3 regions of the Comamonas aquatica genome follow, and region 3 is predicted to be linked to each of the others. Evidence: riboswitches for the same ligand, from Rfam matches in the RefSeq annotation. Region 3 holds a riboswitch; each other region holds the start of a gene.
What was found. Region 3 has a riboswitch for cobalamin ahead of KAQ61_RS05810 (ABC transporter substrate-binding protein). Riboswitches for the same ligand answer to the same signal wherever they lie in the genome.
Positions count from the first base shown of each region.

Region 1: another riboswitch for cobalamin. It lies ahead of KAQ61_RS10270 (TonB-dependent receptor domain-containing protein); the one in region 3 lies ahead of KAQ61_RS05810 (ABC transporter substrate-binding protein).
Region 2: another riboswitch for cobalamin. It lies ahead of KAQ61_RS02590 (TonB-dependent receptor); the one in region 3 lies ahead of KAQ61_RS05810 (ABC transporter substrate-binding protein).

Region 1 is NZ_CP072916.1:2,161,755-2,167,758, forward strand. Features, by position in the region: gene KAQ61_RS10265 (cobyrinic acid a,c-diamide synthase CobB) at 1-431, opposite strand, end outside; gene KAQ61_RS10270 (TonB-dependent receptor domain-containing protein) at 487-2,367, opposite strand; cobalamin riboswitch at 2,429-2,654, opposite strand; gene rnhA (ribonuclease HI) at 2,826-3,275, opposite strand; gene KAQ61_RS10280 (class I SAM-dependent methyltransferase) at 3,272-4,045, opposite strand; gene gloB (hydroxyacylglutathione hydrolase) at 4,044-4,820, shown strand; gene KAQ61_RS10290 (transglycosylase SLT domain-containing protein) at 4,817-6,004, shown strand, end outside.
Region 2 is NZ_CP072916.1:550,340-556,343, reverse strand. Features, by position in the region: gene KAQ61_RS02605 (multidrug effflux MFS transporter) at 1-819, shown strand, start outside; gene miaA (tRNA (adenosine(37)-N6)-dimethylallyltransferase MiaA) at 860-1,852, shown strand; gene KAQ61_RS02595 (hypothetical protein) at 2,093-2,257, shown strand; cobalamin riboswitch at 2,464-2,690, shown strand; gene KAQ61_RS02590 (TonB-dependent receptor) at 2,827-3,579, shown strand; gene KAQ61_RS02585 (TonB-dependent receptor) at 3,489-4,775, shown strand; gene KAQ61_RS02580 (hypothetical protein) at 5,171-5,437, shown strand.
Region 3 is NZ_CP072916.1:1,214,186-1,220,189, forward strand. Features, by position in the region: gene KAQ61_RS05790 (OprD family outer membrane porin) at 1-770, opposite strand, end outside; gene KAQ61_RS05795 (pseudoazurin) at 896-1,348, opposite strand; gene KAQ61_RS05800 (ABC transporter ATP-binding protein) at 1,360-2,151, opposite strand; gene KAQ61_RS05805 (FecCD family ABC transporter permease) at 2,157-3,266, opposite strand; gene KAQ61_RS05810 (ABC transporter substrate-binding protein) at 3,292-4,299, opposite strand; cobalamin riboswitch at 4,434-4,659, opposite strand; gene KAQ61_RS05815 (GNAT family N-acetyltransferase) at 4,719-5,222, shown strand; cobalamin riboswitch at 5,274-5,489, shown strand; gene cobO (cob(I)yrinic acid a,c-diamide adenosyltransferase) at 5,616-6,004, shown strand, end outside.

The DNA.
Region 1 (6,004 bases), 950 kb from region 3:
TGCATGCCCAGCACCAGCGCACCAAAGCTGCCCGCCATGGCCGAGGCATCGACCACCAGCAGCACCGGCACGCCCAGTTGGGTGGCCAGATCGGCCGCCGTGGGGCTACCGTCGAACAGGCCCATCACGCCTTCGATCAGGATCACATCGGCCTGCGCGGCCGCGGCATGCAGGCGTGCGCGCACCTCATCCATGCCCACCATCCAGCCATCGAGGTTGTGCACCGTGGCCCCGCTGGCCAGTTGGTGCCAGTACGGATCCAGGTAATCCGGCCCGCACTTGAAGACCCGCACGCGGCGCCCCTGGCGGGCATGCCAGCGCGCCAGCGCCGCGGTGATGGTGGTCTTGCCCTGGCCCGAAGCGGGGGCGGCAATCAGCACCGCCACGCAGTGGTGCACGGGAGGGGATGGAGGAGTGATCAGTGGTGACATGCAAGCTCTCGGGGGTGCCCGCCAGGGCCACGGCGGGCAGATACGGCGTCGGCGGTTACCAGGGCATCCATTTCACGCCCAGCCACAGCGTACGCCCGGCGGTGGCGTAGTCCTTGACCAGGGTGTAGTCACGGTCCAGCGCATTGTCGATGCGCGCGGTCAGCGTGAAGTCCCTGGCCAACTGGCGCGAGGCGGACAGGTTCACCAGGGTGTAGCCACCCAGGGACTTGACGGCCTCCGCATCGTCGTTGAAGCGACGGCTGGCCGCCTGCAGCTCGGAGCCCAGGGTCCAGCCCGCCAGGGTGGTCTCAGCCCCCAGGGTGGCATAGCGCTGCGAGCGGCGCTGCAGCAAGCGGCCGGTCTGGGCATTGCGTGGGTTCTGGAAATCCACCGACGCATACCACTTCAGCACGCCGGCGCGCCAGTTGCCGGCCAGAGTGATGCCTTCCAGCTGGGCCGCGTCCACGTTCAGGTAGCAGCCCTGGCTGAGCGCCACCGGGCAGGTGCCCTGCTTGGCGGCATAGACCACCAGGTTCTCAATCTTGTTGCGGTAGGCCGTGGCGCTGAACGCGCGGTCCTTGTCGCCCCAGCGCAGCCCCAGTTCCATGTTGCGGCTTTCCTCGGGCTTCAGGCTGGCATCGCCGTTTTGCGAGAAGCGCTGGAACAGCGTGGGCACGCGAAAGCCGGTGCCCACCGAGGCCGTGGCCTTCCAGTGCGGGGCGAAGTCCCAACCATAGGCCAGTGTGGCCGTGCGCTTGCCGCCAAAGTCGCTGTCCCGGTCATGGCGCAGGTTCAGTTGCACGGCGTGCTGCTGCCAGTGCAGGCCATAGCCCAGGCCCAGCGCATTCTGGTGGCGCGAGCGCGCGTCACCGCCCACCAGGCTGGTGTTCTCCAGCGTGTCCTCGCGCCGCTCGGCCAGCACCGAGAAAGTGCCCACGCGGCTGCGCCATTCGTTGTGCACCAGGTAGTTGCGCAGCAGGGTTTCGGTGCGGTAGTGCGTGGCCGTCCAGGTGTCGTAGCCGTGGCGCGACTGGCTCACGGCCACACGCGTGCGCCACGCGGGCGTCCAGTCGCCCTGCCAGTTCAGGCCATAGGCATCCAGGGTGCGGACCGCACCGTCGTTGCCCTGGGCGCGGCTGTCATAACCGGCGTTCGAATCGCTGGTCAGGGCCGTGACGTCCAGGCGCTGGCCCGCGCTGAGTTGCAGGCCCACGCGCGCATTCGCCGATTTGCGCACGTAGCCGTCCTTGTCCACGTTGCGGCGGGTGCCCCCGGTCTTGGCATCGAAGCCCTCGCTGTCGGCATAGGACAGGCCCAGGGCATAGTCCCAGGCGCCCTGCCCGCCACTGAATCCAGCCGTGCCCTTCTTGGTGCCGTAGGAGCCCGCGCCCACGGACACATGGGGCTTGAAGCCGGTCTCGCCACGGCGGGTGAAGATCTGCACCGTGCCCGCCATGGCGTCCGAGCCATACAGCGCACCGGCCGCACCGCGCAGCACCTCGATGCGCTCGATCGATTCCAGCGGCAGCGTCTCCCAGGGTGCGCCACCGGAGCCATTCTGGGCATCGATGCGGATGCCGTCGACATACACCGCCGTGTGCTGCTTGTGCGCGCCGCGCAGGAACAGGTTGGTGTCCGAACCCGGGCCACCGGTGCGGGTGATCTGGATGCCCGGCACCTTGGCCATGACATCTTCCAGCGCCAGGGCGCCGCTGCGCTCCAGGGCCTCCCCGTCCAGCACCGTCACATCCGCCAGCACCTCGCTCAGGCGCTGCTCGGAGCGCGTGGCCGAGACCACCACCTCATCCAGGGCCGCCGCGGCCGCCGGCGCCACCAGGCCCGCTAGACAGACCACCGCCAGAGAGACCGGGCGCCACGCCATCGCCGGCATCCAGGCACGCTGACGCCGTTGTTCGAACACATTCATTGGAAACATCACCAGATTCCACCCGTGTCAGCCTCCCCGCCGACAATGGGCAAACATGCCTGCCCAGAGGGCAGACACACGAATGTTGGCCGGTATCCGGGCTGGTCCCTCAGTCCATCGCCTTCCCACGTGCTTGTTCAAGGCACCCAGTGGCTGTGTTGATGGAGGGGCGCTATGACGGGCGCCAGGGACTCACCGTTGCGGGGGCAGCGCAGGCTAGGTCAGGTCGAAGGCCGACCCACCATCCTGCTTCCCGTTGAACTGCAATCTTGCGAACCAAGTTGCGAGCACCAACAATGCAAGCTGGCGATTCTAACTGGACGTGACGGGCCATGGTGCACCGCACAGCAGTGCCGCAGCCTGGCGCAGGGCTGCACAAAAAATGAGCTGCATCCGCACAAAAACAAAGGGCCTCAGATACAAACCTATCTGAAGCCCTTGTTCATTCAGCGCCAGGCGCTATCTTTTCAAATTCTGCCCAGCGCCCGGTCCACGCCCAGGTTGGCCAGGGCATCGGCCCGCTCGTTGCCCGGATCGCCCGCATGGCCCTTGACCCAGCGCCATTCGATGCGGTGGCCCGCGCCGCTGACCAGCGCATCCAGCGCCTGCCACAGCTCGACGTTCTTCACCGGCTGCTTGGTCGAGGTCTTCCAGCCCTTGGCTTTCCAGCCGTGGATCCATTCCGTGATGCCCTTGCGCACGTACTCGCTGTCCAGGAACAGCGTCACATCGCAGGGGCGCTTGAGGGCGCGCAACGCTTCGATCACGGCGGTCAGCTCCATGCGGTTGTTGGTGGTCTCGCGCTCGCCGCCAAACAACTCCTTGGTGTGCGGCCCGGCCTGCATCAGCACGCCCCAGCCGCCCGGCCCCGGGTTGCCCTTGCAGGCCCCGTCCGTGTAAATCACTACTTGGTTCAAATTTCTTTCCTTTGTGGTGCTTGCTGGCACGCTGCCGCCGGGCGGGCCTGCGCTGCGGGCGCACGCTTGCGCCATGCAGGCTCCAGCAGGCGCATGCCATGCACCTTTTTCACTGCCAGCACGCAGTATGCACCGCCCAGCACCGGCCAGGCCTTGTTGCCCAGCCTATCCATCCAGCGCCAGCGCTGCAGCCAGGCCGGCGCCTCCAGCGCCGGGGCGTGGCAACCGAAATCGGCGGCCACCACGTCCATGGCCAGCACCTGCAGCCAATCGCGCACGCGCCAGTACGGCAGGCCGCGCCAGGCGTTCAACCCAGGCTCCGGCACACGCTCCAGCCCATGCTGAAGCCCCCACAGGCTATAGGGGTTGAGCCCAAACAGCAGCAGCCGCCCTTCGGGCACCAGCACGCGCACCGCTTCGCGCAAGGCAGCATGCGGGTCCTGGCAATGTTCGAGGGTGTGGGGCAGGACCAGCAGGTCGACGCTGGACTCGGCGAACGGCAGCGCCTCGGGGGCGCACAACAGTTGTACACCATCAGGGACTTGGCAAGCCCCGGGTTCAAGGTTCCAATCGGTGCTTTGCGCGGCCACCCAGCGGTTGGGCATGCGGTTGTGGCGCAGCGCCTGCAGCAGGGGCCAGCCCAGCTGCACGCTGTGATAGCCGAAAATATCCGCCACCGCCTCATCACACCGCTGCTGCTCCCAGTCGAGCAGATAGCGGCCAAATGCCTTGGCCATCCACGGATGGCCCTCTTGCTTTGCATCGTTCATGAACCTGTTGCCGTTGCCTGCGTTTTCTGACAATTACATCTGGCTGCTGCACGACGGCCAGCACGCCGTGGTGGTGGACCCTGGCGACGCCTGTCCCGTTCAAGCGGCGCTGCACGCCCAGGGACTGCAGCTGCAAGCCATTCTAGTGACCCACCACCATGCCGACCATGTGGGCGGCGTGGACGCGCTCCGTAATGCCACCGGCGCCACGGTCTACGGCCCGGCCTACGAGCCCCTGCCCGAGCCCGTGGTACGCGTCGACGCGCACAGCCGCATCCACCTGCTGGGGCAAGACTGGCAGGTGCTGGAAGTGCCCGGCCACACCGCCGGCCACATCGCCTGGTACTGCGCCCCCGCGGATGCGGCCCCGCTGCTGTTTTGCGGCGACACGCTGTTCTCCGGCGGCTGTGGCCGCCTGTTCGAGGGCACGGCGCAGCAGATGTACGACTCGCTGCAGACGCTGGCGGCTTTGCCACACGACACCCGTGTGTTTTGCGCCCATGAATACACTCTGAGCAACCTGAAATTTGCCTGCGCGGTGGAACCAAGCAACCCAGCCTTGCTCCAATACCGCGCGCGTTGCGAGGCACTGCGCCAGCAACAGCAGCCCACCCTGCCCTCGACGCTGGGGCAGGAGCTGGCAATCAACCCTTTTCTACGTTGCGACGTTACAGAGGTTGCGCACAGCGCACACCACTTTTGCTCCACCGTAGACCCTACACAACCCGCCAGCGTGTTCGCAGCGCTGCGTGAATGGAAAAACGCATTCCGATGAATTTGCGCCATCTTTTAGTCCTCGCCAGCGTGGTTTGGCTCGCTGGTTGCGCGACCGCCCCCTCCACCTCCTCGTACGACGGTCCGCTCAAGCCCATCACCCGCGCCTCCCCCGGCACCTCCAAGGTCACCTCGCTGGAATACAACAGCGACCTGTGGGAACGCATCCGCCGCGGCTTTGCCATGCCCGACCTGGAGCACGAGCTGGTCGGCAGCCAGGAGCAGTGGTACAGCAGCCGCCCCGACTACATCGAGCGCATGACCACACGCTCCAGCAAGTACCTCTTCCACATCGTGGAGGAGCTGGAGCAACGCAACATGCCGATGGAGCTGGCCCTGCTGCCCTACATCGAGAGCGCCTTCAATCCCCAGGCCGTGTCCAGCGCCAAGGCCGCCGGCATGTGGCAGTTCATGCCGGCCACGGGTTCGTACTTCGAGCTGACCCAGAACGCGTTCCGGGACGACCGCCGCGATGTGCTGGCCTCCACCCGCGCAGCCCTGGACTACCTGGAAAAGCTGCACCGCATGTTCGGCGACTGGCACCTGGCCCTGGCCGCCTACAACTGGGGCGAAGGCAGCGTCGGGCGCGCCATCAAGCGCAATGAACGCATGGGCCTGGAGACCAGCTACACCGACCTGAACATGCCGGGCGAAACGCGCAACTATGTGCCCAAGCTGCAAGCGGTGAAGAACATCATCGCCCACCCGGAAAAGTTCAACATCGAGCTGCCCAACATCGAGAACCACCCCTACTTCCAGGCGGTGGAGATCAAGCGCGACATGGACATCGAGCTGGTCGCCCGCCTGGCCGACGTGCGCCTGGAGGACTTCAAGGCTCTCAACCCCTCGTTCAGCCGCCCGACCATCTTTGCTGCCGGCACCACCCAGATCCTGCTGCCCTGGGACAACGCCAAGGTGTTCCAGCGCAACCTGGCCGCCTACGATGACGACCAGTACGCCAGCTGGACCGTCTGGGTCGCCCCCAGTACCATGACGGTGGCCAGTGCCGCCCAGCGGGTCGGCATGAGCGAGACCGACCTGCGCAGCGTCAACCGCATTCCGCCGCGCATGATGATCAAGGCCGGATCGGCCCTGATGGTGCCGCGCTCGCCCCAGCACCGCCAAGACGTGTCCACGCACATCGCCGACCACGGTACCCTGGCCTTTGCGCCGGAGATTACCGAA
Region 2 (6,004 bases), 660 kb from region 3:
GCGCAGGCCATGTCCAAGGCCCTGACTGGCCTGGGCGTGCTGGCCTGCAGCAGCCCGCTGCTGGGCAGCCTGCTGGCCACCCACCTGGGCTGGCGCGCCACCATGGTCACCCTGGCGCTGGCCGGCAGCGGGGCCTGGTTGCTGGTGTGGCTGCATTTCCAGGAAAGCGTGCAGCACTTCAACCCGCACGCCCTGCGCCCGCGGCTGCTGTGGCAGAACTGGCGCCGCATCCTCAGCCACCCCACCTTCCTGGCCTACACGGCCACCACCAGCTGTTCGTTCGCCGGGCTGGTGGTGTTCCTGACCGGCTCGCCCTTCGTGTTCATGGGCGTGCTGGGCTGGAGCGCACAGGACATCGGCCTGCTGCTGGCCGCCAACGGCATGGTCTACATCGGTGGCACCATCCTGTGCCGCCGCCTGCTGGTGCGCTGGGGCGTGCGCCGCACCGTGGCCGTGGCCGGCGGCCTGGCCCTGCTGTGCGCCGTGCTGCTGGCGGCGCTGGCCTGGGCCGGCGTGCGCAGCGGCCTGGCCTATGCTGCGGTGTGCATGCTGTACCCGGTGGCCCACGGCATCCAGCAGCCCTGCGGGCAAAGCGGCGCGGTCAGCAGCTTTCCGCAGGCGGCGGGCACGGCCTCGGCGCTCAACGGCTTCATCATGATGGTGTGCGCCTTTGCCACCGGGCAGGTGCTGGGCCGCAGCTTCAATGGCACTGTGTACCCCTTGGTTTTCGGCCTGGGCCTGTGGTGCCTGGCCGCAGCCTTGGCATCATGGACGCTGGTGCGCCGCTACGGCGCCCCCGGCGCGGCCACTTCGGCCTGATGCGCGCCGGGCTGGCTTCAACCCTTTCCTGCCCCCTGCCTTGACTGCGTCCCCCCACCCTCTGCCCTGCATTGCGATTGCAGGCCCCACGGCTTCCGGTAAAACCAACGGCGCGCTGGCCCTGGCCGCCGTCCTGGCCCAGCGCGGCCAACCCAGTGAAATCATCAGCGTGGACTCGGCCCTGGTCTACCGCGGCATGGACATCGGTACCGCCAAACCCAGCCTGCAGGAGCGGGCCGCCGTGCCCCACCACCTGATCGACATCCTCGACCCGCTGCAGTCGTACAGCGCGGCCGAGTTCGTGCAGGACACCCAGCGCCTGGTCGCTGAGATCCGCGCACGCGGCGCCATCCCGCTGCTGGTGGGCGGCACCATGCTGTATTTCAAGGCGCTGCTCGACGGCATCGACGACATGCCTGCCGCCGACCCCGAGGTGCGCGCCCGGCTAGACGCCCAGGCCGCCAGCATCGGCTGGCCTGCCATGCATGCCGAACTGGCCCAGGTGGACCCGGAAACCGCCGCCCGCCTGGCGCCCGGCGACAGCCAGCGCATCCAGCGTGCGCTGGAGGTGTGGCACATCTCCGGCCAGCCACTGTCCAGCTTTCACCAAGCAAAAAAGAGAGCTGAAGACGCACAGCCCGCCTTTGATTGCACGCTGTTTTCGTTGGAACCCAGCGACCGTGCCTGGCTGCACGCCCGCATCGCCCAGCGCTTCCAGGCGATGCTGGACGCCGGCTTCATCGACGAAGTGCAGGCCCTGCGCGCACGCGGCGACCTGCACCCCGACCTGCCCAGCATGCGCTGCGTGGGCTACCGCCAAGTCTGGGAAGAGCTGGACTGGCAGGTCCGCAAGAACGCCCCGCAACTGAACATGCACCTGGTGCGCGAAAAGGGCATTGCCGCCACGCGCCAGTTGGCCAAGCGCCAGATCACCTGGCTGCGCAGCATGCCCCAGCGCCGCACCATCGCCTGCGACGACCCGCTGGCCACCATGCAGCTGGTCCAGGCCGCGCTGCAGTGCCTGCCGGCCTGACCAGCCCCCCTGACCGAGCAGGCAGGCTGCGCGCACCGGACTTCCCCCGGTGCAGGACCGGGCTGGCCCCGGCCAAGGACGGGGCGATGGACCGGCCCATTGCGCCCGGTCCAATGACCCAGGCCTTCGGAGGCCTGTCGGTGCCCCCTGTGCCCGGATACCCCCGCCTGCCAGGGTGACACTTACCTCTGCTTACCGGCCCCGGCCGCCCAGGCCTTAGCCTTGGACCAGGAGTTGCCCATGAGAACCATGACCCTTTGCGCCACCGCCCTGTGCTTTGCACTGGCCCTGGGTGGCTGCGCCCAGCGCGCGCAGTACTACCAGCCCTCGGACACCAGCGCCCGCAGCGGCAGCGGCATCACCGTGTATGGCGAGATCGACGCCAGCGTGGTGCATTCGCGCTGAGCGCGCTGGACACACGCCCCACGCCACAGGCTCCGTGCGCGCGGTGATGCCGCGGGCGCGCCCACACAGTGCAAGCACCAACTTTCAGCAAACCCCCTGTCACGCCACAACCTGGATGCACGTCCCAGCGCTGCGGGCACCTGCGCCGCGCAACCCGTGCGGGCGGGAAGCCCGGTATCATCGCCGTCCACTGCCTCCCAAGAGGCGGTAACCACGTTATCGGTGCCCAGGTCGGTCACGCCCTGGGTTAAACGGGAAACAGGTGCGCGCCATCCCCCGATGGATGCAATGCCTGTGCTGCCCCCGCAACGGTAAGTGCGAGTCTGTGGAACCTGTGCCACTGGGACGACAACGTCCTGGGAAGGCGTTCCACATGTCCGGTCAACCGGACCAACGCACCAGCCCGGAGACCGGCCGAAACGTACAGAGTCGGATGCGCTGCGGGGTGGCAGCGACGAGTGCGGCATGTTGGCTGCCTTCAGCAGCCCCCTTCCCCAAACGCGGTGCATCCATGTACGCAACGCCGCCGCCTGCGGGGACGCAGGATCGCGGCCTGATGAGTGATGTCCATGCCCTTCCGTCCTTCCCCCTGTTCCCTGGCTGTGGGAACCGCCCTGTCTTTGTTGGCGGCCCCTGCCAGCGCCCAGTCCAGCCTCAGCGAGCCCATCGTGGTCTCGGCCACACGCATCGACATGCACGACCAGGATGCGCCCTATGCGTCCGAAGTGCACACCCGCAGCGACATCGAGCGCTCGGGCGCGCATTCGCTGTTCGACTATCTGGCGCAGCAAAGCTCGCTGCAGATCAGCCCCAGCTACGGCAACCGCTACACCCCGCAGATCAGCATGCGGGGCTATGGCAATGACGGCTTCCAGAACCTGGTGATCTCGGTCGATGGCCGCCGCCTCAACAACATCGACTCCATCCCACAGCTCATCGGCTCGATCTCGCTCAGCGACATCGAGCGCATCGAAATCACCAAGGGCAGCGGTGCCGTGATGTTCGGTGACGGCGCCACCGCCGGCACGATCCAGATCTACACCAAGCCGCGCAGCGGCGTCAGCCTGGAAACCTATGCGGGCGACCACGGGCAGCGCGGCGCCATCGCCTCGGCAGGCCTGGTCCGCGAGCGCTTCGATCTGTCGGCCACCCTGGACCACAGCCATGTGAACGGATTCAGCAGCCCCGACCCCACGGGCACCGGGACCAGTCGGAAGGCAACACCTGGCGTGTGGCCGGTGCCCTCAAGCCGGTGGAAGGCCTGCGCCTGGACATGGAGGCCGGCGCCTCGCACATCGACACGCGCTACCCGAATCCGCTGACGCAGGCACAGTTCAACGCCAACCCCGGCATGTACACCGGAGACCCCTACCCCTACATCCAGCAGAAGCTGCAAAGCGACCACTGGAGCCTAGGCGCCGAGTACCGCGTGAACCGCCAGTGGAAGCTGTCGGCCCGCCACAACGATGAGGACAAGTCCTCGCGGTACCCCAACTCTACGCCCGCCCAGTACCGCTACGTGTACAACGAAGTGGCAGCGCAGTTCCAGCACGACGCGCTGATCCTGAATGCGGGTTATCAGAACTTCGATGGCCAGCGCACGCAATCCGGCAGCACCACCAAGCACAACCGCGGCCTGTTCCTGCAGGGGCAGTACATGCTGGAGGCCCTCACCCTCTCCGCCGGCATCCGCCGCGAGGAAGTCACCTACCGCCACAGCCCGCTCAGCGGCCAGTCCCTGCAATCTGAGCAGCGTCTGACCTCGTGGGAGCTGGGGGCCAACCACCGCCTGTCGCCGCAACTGGCACTGTTTGCGAACTACAGCGACGCCTTCGTCACCCCGGACGTGGATCGTTTCTTCTTCACCGACTGGCGCTCGGGCTCGCCCGTCACCGCCTTCAACGGCTTCATCGAACCCGCCAAGGCGCGCACGCTGACCGTGGGCACCAACCACCAGACGGCACACCACCGCCTGAAACTGTCGGCCTTCTATGCCAAGCTCTCGAACGAGATCTACTACTTCGAGACCGGTCCGTTCTCCGGCATCAACACCAACATCGACCAATCCCACAAGTACGGCCTGGAGCTGCAGGACCGCGTGCAGATCACCCCGCGGCTGTCCGGCCACATCAACTACGCCTGGACACGCGCCATCATCGACCGCGAGAACGACGGCGGCGGCGCTTTCGATGGCAGGGAGCTGCCGGGCGTCTCGCGCCACAGCGTGGTGCTGGGCCTCAACCTGCGCGTGACGGAACGTGGCAACCTGCACCTGTCGCACACCTGGCGCAGCAGCACCTGGGCCGCGGGCGACTTTGACAACAACAACGCCCAGCGGCAGAAAGCCTTCCAGAGCACGGACCTGACCTACCGCCACCAGCTGAACAAGCACCTGGACATGTACGTGGGCGTCAGCAACCTGCTGGACCGCAAGAACGGCATCTGGGTGCGCGACGACGCCATCTACCCCGTGCAGTTCGAGCGCACCTGGAAACTGGGTGCACGCGTGCAGTTCTGACCCCGCGCCCCTGACGCGCCCACGCCCGGGCGCGGTACAGCGGTGGGACATGCCCCCCCAACCCCATGCCGCGCATGTCCCACGCGGCCAGCGACGGCCAGAGCGCCGCACTGGCCGCTTGGGGCAGGTGCAAGACCCAGCCTTCAGCGCCCGGCAGGTGGCGTGCCTCACCCAGCGCCACACCGTCGGTGCCTCGGTGCAGACACCGTGCACGGCCTGCGCCCCGCACGACCTCTCCAGCCCAAAGGCGTGCCAGACGCAGACCAAATCGGACCCACTCGATGGCCGGTACCCTGCCCCACCACCACGCCATCCCGCCCGCCAGCACACCGTCCGCCTGATTTAGGTACAGTGATGCCCCCTGCACGCCCTGCGTGCCCGCCGAAAAGAACACCATGACCCAAGATCCACAGCGCCAGAGCGAACTCAAAAAAATCGAAATGTGCGATGCCTGCGCCGGCATCCAGCGCAACTGGCGCAAAGCCCCCGGCCACGTCGAGCTGGCCCAGGGCAGCAACTACAAGCGCGAACGCGCCACCGGCATGGTCACCGTCACCCGCTACGTCTGCGAGCGCTGCGGCACCAACTGGGAATACGAGAACGACAAGAACAACATGCACGCCGGTTGGTCCCTGACCGGCCGCCGCCCCACCAAAGACTGAGATTTCTCGAAAAAGATAGCTGATCGCGCAGTATCTACAAGCTGCACTGCCCCAAAAGGTAAAAAACAGGGCGTGTCCGTCGCACCGCCAGGCCCATGCCCCACGCTCCGTGGCTTTCCACCTTACAGCATCAAGGTACTGCCGGACCTGGCAGGCGTTGAATGCAGCATTTCCGCATGCAACGCCTGGGTCTTCGCGGAACAGCGCTCGCGTCACCATTTCAGCCGCGATGTCCGTCAAGACAGCGGCTGGCACCGTGGGGCAGCCGATTCCACTCCGGTAGATTTTTTTCAGCCATCGGTGTGTGTGGCTGGCCGCAGGTATGACCGTCACCACCGCAGGTGCTGCCACTGACTGCGGCTGCATGGTCGTCAGTACCTCACCAACGGTGCAAGTCCTGTGACCTGGGCTACTTGCGCAGAGGATTTTCCCCATCCGATCTTGGGCATCGGGCTGCATGCATCCGCCAGGGGCCAGCCACCGCAGACGGCAACATCGCCCTGGCACGCCACCGCAATAAAGCCATCAGACCGGGAATGCCCAGGCCATCCCTCAACCATGAGAACG
Region 3 (6,004 bases):
TGGTAGGCACTACCCAGGTACCAGGTGTTCCAGTGCTCGGCATAGCGGCCGTAGTAGCTGCTGACGGACAGGTGGGGGACGGGGGTGGTCCAGGTGCCGCCCAGGAAGCTGAAGGCATCGCCGGGGCTGCCGGCATAGTTGGCCAGCAGCCGGCCCCCGTTCTGGCGCGCGTTGCGGTCGCTCCAGCGCGTGAAGCGGCCGGCCTGCAGGCTCAGGCCGGGCAGGTCGGTGCTGGTGAGCTGCCAGCCGCGGTTGGTCTCGGGCAGCAGGCGGCTGTCGGAGGAGTTGAAGATGGGGTTCTTGGTGCGCATCTCGCCCAGCTTCAGCTCGGTCGAGGCCAGGCGCAGCTTCAGCGCGGCGCCGGCGCGGCCAAAGCGGTCGGCAATGTCTGCACCGTCCTTGGCCACATAGCGCGGCGTGGCACGGGCGCTGTCGGCCTGGGTGTCCAGGTTCAGGGCGCCATAGGCGTGGGCATCCAGGCCGACGCCCACCAGGCCGCGCGTGTAGCCCGATTGGTAGTTCAGCATCAGCCCGTAGGCCGATTCCTGGGCCTGGGTCTGGCCGCGCAGCCCGTTGGTGGCGCGGAAGCTGCTGCCTTTTTGGTAGTCCAGCTGCTCCCACACCACGCGGTTCAGCAGGCCCAGGCGGCTGCCGGCGACAAAGCCCTGGGCCTCGTCCTGGGCACTGGCCTGGGCGTTGGCGGCGGCGGCGCACAGCAAGGCGGCGCCCAGGGCGGAAAGGGCGGAAAGGGGGGAGATCTTGCAAGGCATGGGGTCGGGTCCGGGAAAGGTGGTCGGTGGGAGCGCTGCCGCAGCGGGCGGGTGCTGCAGCCGCGGTGCCAGAAATTCCATGAAATACCGCGCAAACCCGCATGGGGGCTGCGCAGGGTGCTCTTTTATTTGGCGCCGGCCTGGGCGCGCGCCACAATCGCCTGGAAGCGCTGCTGCGCCTGCGGCGGCACCGCATCGGGCACGGCCAGGGCGGACAGCGGGGCCTCGCCGACCTGGATCAGCATCACCATGCCCATGGCGTAATGCGGTAGGCATTTGACGCCGTACAGCCCGGGCTCGGTCAGCGTGACGGCGATCTCCTGGTTGACCTTGCCGCGAAACGGCGTGGCCCCGGCGGGCGCCATGCCGTCGATGGAGACCGCATCGTGGCCGCTGCTGGCCGCCACGAAGCGGATGGTGTCGCCCGGTGCGGCGCGCACGAATTCCGGCTCGTAGGCCATGGGGCCGTGCGGGCCGCGGTTCAGCATACGGACCTCCCAGGTCTCGGCATGGGCCAGGGTGGCGGCACCGCCGCACAGCAGGAGGGCCGCCAGGCGGCTGGGGGGCAAGAGGGTCATGGAGGGGCCTTTCAAACGCAGGGAGCAGGGGGCGCCAGCGGCTGAAAGCGCAGCACGTGGCGGCCGTCCTGGGGGTCGATCAGGGTGCGCGCCTGCACCTGGAAGACGCTGCGCAGCAGTTCGGGGCTGAGCACCTCGGCCGGCGGACCGAGCCGCACCAGCCGCCCGTGCTGCAGCACCGCCAGCCGGTCGCAGGCCAGGGCCTGGTTCAGGTCGTGCAGCGCCACCACCTTGGTGATGGGCAGGCCCTGGATCAGCTGCATCAGCGACAGCTGCTGGTGGATGTCGAGGTGGTTGGTCGGCTCGTCCAGCAGCAGCACGCCGGGCTGCTGCGCCAGGGCCCGCGCCAGGTGGGCGCGCTGGCGTTCACCGCCCGACAGGGTGCTCCAGGCGCTGTGTGCCTTGGCCTGCAGGCCCACGGCGGCCAGCGACTGGGCCACCACCGCGCGGTCGTGGGCCGACAGCGGGCGCAGTGCGGACAGCCAGGGCGTGCGCCCCAGTTCCACCGCGTCCCAGACGCTGATGGCATCTTGTGTATGGGCCATCTGCGGCACGAAGGCCAGCTGCCGCGCCAGCGAACGGCGTGGCAGGGTGCGCAGCGGCTGTGTGCCCAGCAGCACCTCGCCCTGCTGGGGGCGCAGCACGCCGGACAGCAGGCGCAGCAGGCTGGACTTGCCCGAGCCGTTCGGGCCGATCAGGCCCAGCAGCTCACCGGCTTGCACCTGCAGCGAGACATCGTGCACGATGCGCGTGCCGTGCGCCTGCCAGCTGATGCCGCAGGCCTGTAGGGCGGGGGACTGCACGGCCGTCATGGCCGGCCCCCGGGGGCTTTGAGCAGGATGAGCGCGAACACGGGCGCACCCACCAGGGCCGTGATGACGCCGATGGGCAGCACCTGGCCAGGGATCAGCGTGCGCGAGACCACGTCCGCTGCAATCAGAAACAGGGCGCCCATCAGCGCGCTGACCGGGATCAGCCGGCGGTGCCGCACGCCCACCAGCAGGCGGGCGGCGTGCGGAATCACCAGCCCCACAAAGCCGATCGCGCCGACGATGGATACCATCACCGCCGTCATCAGCGCGGCGGCCAGCAGCAGCGTCAGCTGCACGCGGCGCACGGGCACGCCCAGGGCGGCGGCGGATTCGCTGCCAAAGGTGAAGGCATCGAGCGAGCGCGCGTGCAGCAGGCACACCACCGTGCCGGCGACGGCCACGGTGGCCGCCCCCAGCGTGTCGGGCCAGCGCACGCCGCTGAGGCTGCCCAGCAGCCAGAACATGATGCCGCGCGCCTGTTCGGCGCTGCCGGACTTGGTGATGATCAGCGAGGTGAGGGCGTTGAACAGCTGCGAGCCGGCGATGCCGGCCAGCACGATCTGCCCGCTGTTGTGCAGGCCACCCCGCCCGGCCGCGTGGGCCAGCAGCGCCACCAGGGCGAAGGCGCAGACGGCGCCGACAAAGGCGCCGGTGGTCATGGAGATGGCGCCGGCGCCCAGGCCGGCCACGGTCACCAGCACCGCGCCCGTGGAGGCCCCGGCCGAGATGCCCAGCAAATAGGGTTCGGCCAACGCATTGCGCAACAGCGACTGCAGGATCACGCCCGAGATGGCCAGCCCGGCGCCGCAGCAGGCGGCCACCAGGGCGCGTGTCAGGCGGTAGTTCCAGACAATGCCCTGGTTGATGGGGTCGACGGCGTAGCTGGCGCCCGCCAACTGGTTGGCCAGCACCTCGAAGACGGTGCGCACGGAAATCTCGGTCTCGCCGATCGCAATCCCCAGCACGACGGCGACCAGCAGCAGCCCCAGGGCGGCCAGGGTCAGCAGACCCCCGCGCAGCCACAGGCCGGCCGCGTGCAGCAGGGCGGGCGCAGGCGGGCGCGCCACGGTCTGCATCAGCACCGTGCGCACCCGGGCGCGGGCCATTGGGCCCGGCGTGGACGGCCGTGTGTCACTTCGCGCGGCCCTGCAGCTGCAGCATCGCCTCGGCGATCTGCTCCATGCCATCCACCTGGCGGATGGAACCCTGCAGCGCATCGGCATCCACGATCACGATGCGCTGGTGCTTGACGGCGTCCATGTGCCGGGTGACCGGGTCCTGCTGCAGGAACTCCAGCTTCTTCTGGTAGTCGTCGGCCGGGAAGCGGCGGCGATCCATGCGGGCGATGATCAGCACCGACGGGTTGGCCTTGGCGACGGTCTCCCAGCCCACGGTGGGCCACTCTTCGGTCGAACTGACGATGTTGCGCAGGCCCAGGGTCTGCATCATGTAGCCGGCCACGCCGTTCTTGCCGGCCATGTAGGGGTCGGCTGCCAGGTCGGCGCTGGAGAACCACAGCGCCGCCGTGAGCTGCTGGCGCTGCGCGCCCTGGACCTTGGCCACGGCCTGGGCCTGGCGGTCGCTGAGGCTCTGGACCAGCTGCGCGCCGCGCGCCGGCACGCCGAAGATCTCGGCCAACTGGCGGATGCTCTTGTACAGGGTCTGGACGTCGTAGCTGGCCGTGCGCGTGCCGTCGGCGCCGACCAGGTTGTTCTTGCCTTCGCAATCGGTAGGCATGGCGTAGGTGGCGATGCGCAGGTCATGGAACTGCTCGCGCGTGGCGACCACGCCGTCCTTGCCCACCATCCACTCGAACTGCGAGACCACGAGGGCCGGGCGCTTGCCGATCACCGACTCGAAGCTGGGAATGTTGTCCGACAGGCGCGGCACCTTGTCGTTGATGGCCTTGAACTGCGGCAGCACGGGGTTGAACCACAGGGCGGTGCCCACCACCTTGTCACCCAGACCCAGGGCATAGAGCATTTCCGTGCCGCCCTGGCCGATGGTGACCACCGAGGCCGGTGCCCGGTCCAGGTGGAGGCGATGGCCGCAGTTCTGCAACTGCAGCGGGTAGTCCGCAGCGTGGGCAGACAGGGCGGTGGCCAGCAGGGTGGCGTAGGCAAGGCGTCGAGGCAGCATCAGGGGGCTTCTTTCCAGAAAAAGCGGGTACCCCTGGAAGCACTGGCAACACCCCTGCGGCGCGCGGGACCCCGAAAGGCCCTGGCAGGCAGGTCCACGGGACATTGCTCACTTCCCGGACACCCCGCCGGCAATCGATGGTTGGTGCTTTGGCAGGTCTCCTGACTGGCACGTCATCGCGTCGCCCCGCCTTCCCGAATGTGGATTCAGTGGCGGATGGGGCGGGCTCGTTGCCTACAGTTGCGGGGGCAGTTCCATTCGGCCGCCAGCCCCTGAAGCGGGTGGCGGTCATTGGATTCCCTCATGCGGCTGGCGGTGGCTGGCGCATGTCCTTGCGGAACCAAAGTTCGGGTAATGTAGCTGATTTTGTAGCGTCTGGCGCAGGCACCGTCTGCGTGGACACCTGTTTCCAGTCTGATATGTCCCTTCCCGAATGCATGGCCATTGCGCCCGTCCACCGCCTGGAGGCGGTGCAGGACTTCTTGCACATGGCCCGCCAGCAGATGTTCGGCACGCTGGTGGATCCGCAGCAAACCCCCGCGGATCTGCAGCATTTTGAGCAGGTGTACGCGGCGGGCACGGGCGGCATGTGGGCGGCCCGGCATCCGCAGCACGGCATGGTGGGCAGCATTGCCTACCGCGCCTACGATGGACGCTTCGCGCAACTGGATTTCGGCGCGCTGCGCGTGGTGGAGGTGGTGCGCCTGTTCGTCGCCCCGGTGTGGCGCCGGCAGGGGCTGGCTGTGGCCTTGATGGACCACGTGCGCCAGCATGCCATCGCCCAGGGGGTGCAACTGCTGTACCTGCACACGCACCCGTTCCTGCCGGGCGCGCTGGAGTTCTGGCAGCAGCAGGGCTTTCAGGTGGTGCAGCGCGAAACGGCCGCGCCCTGGCACACCATCCACATGCAATGCGCGCTGTAGCGCTTGCCGCCCGCGGTCTGCGCCGCAGGGCCGGCAGTCGCTTCTGCTTCTATAATCCAGACTCCAACAGGAGCCCTGCCGCACCCGCGTGCGTGGGGTGAAACGGGAAGTCCGGTGACCTCGCACCCCTGGTGTAGAGCATTCCGGCGCAGCCCCCGCTGCTGTAAGCCTGACAGACACACTTCGATGCCACTGGGTGCCCCCCGGGAAGGCGGTGTGCGCTGTATGACGGCAAGCCAGAATACCGACCTGTTGGCACGCAGTTGTATGCCACGGGGTGTGGGCCGTTTGCTGACAGGTTCCATCCCGCCTTGGCGGGGCGCCGGCCCGCCGCACACACACACCACCTTCCCGTATGGGCATGCCTTTCCATGGAAATGGCTCGGGGAGAGCATGGACCTCACGTTCAAACAACAGCATGCCGAACGCATGCAGGACAAGAAAGCCCAGGTGCAGGCTGCCATGGCGCGCGCCCAGGTCGAGCGCGGCATCGTCGTGCTGCTGACCGGCCATGGCAAGGGCAAGACCACCTCGGCTTTCGGCATGCTGTACCGGGCCCTGGGCCATGGCCTGCGCGCCGGCGTGGTGCAGTTCATCACGGGCACCCACGCCTCGGGCGAAGTCACCTTTTTGCAGCAGCAGGGGCTGCTGGGGCAGGGGGCGAGGGCCCAGGTGGACTACCACGCCATGGCCACGGGCTGTTCCTGGCAGCGCAGCGACTGGGACGCCGACCTGCCCGCCGCCAACCAGGCCTGGCAGGCGGCGCAGCGCATGCTGGCCGA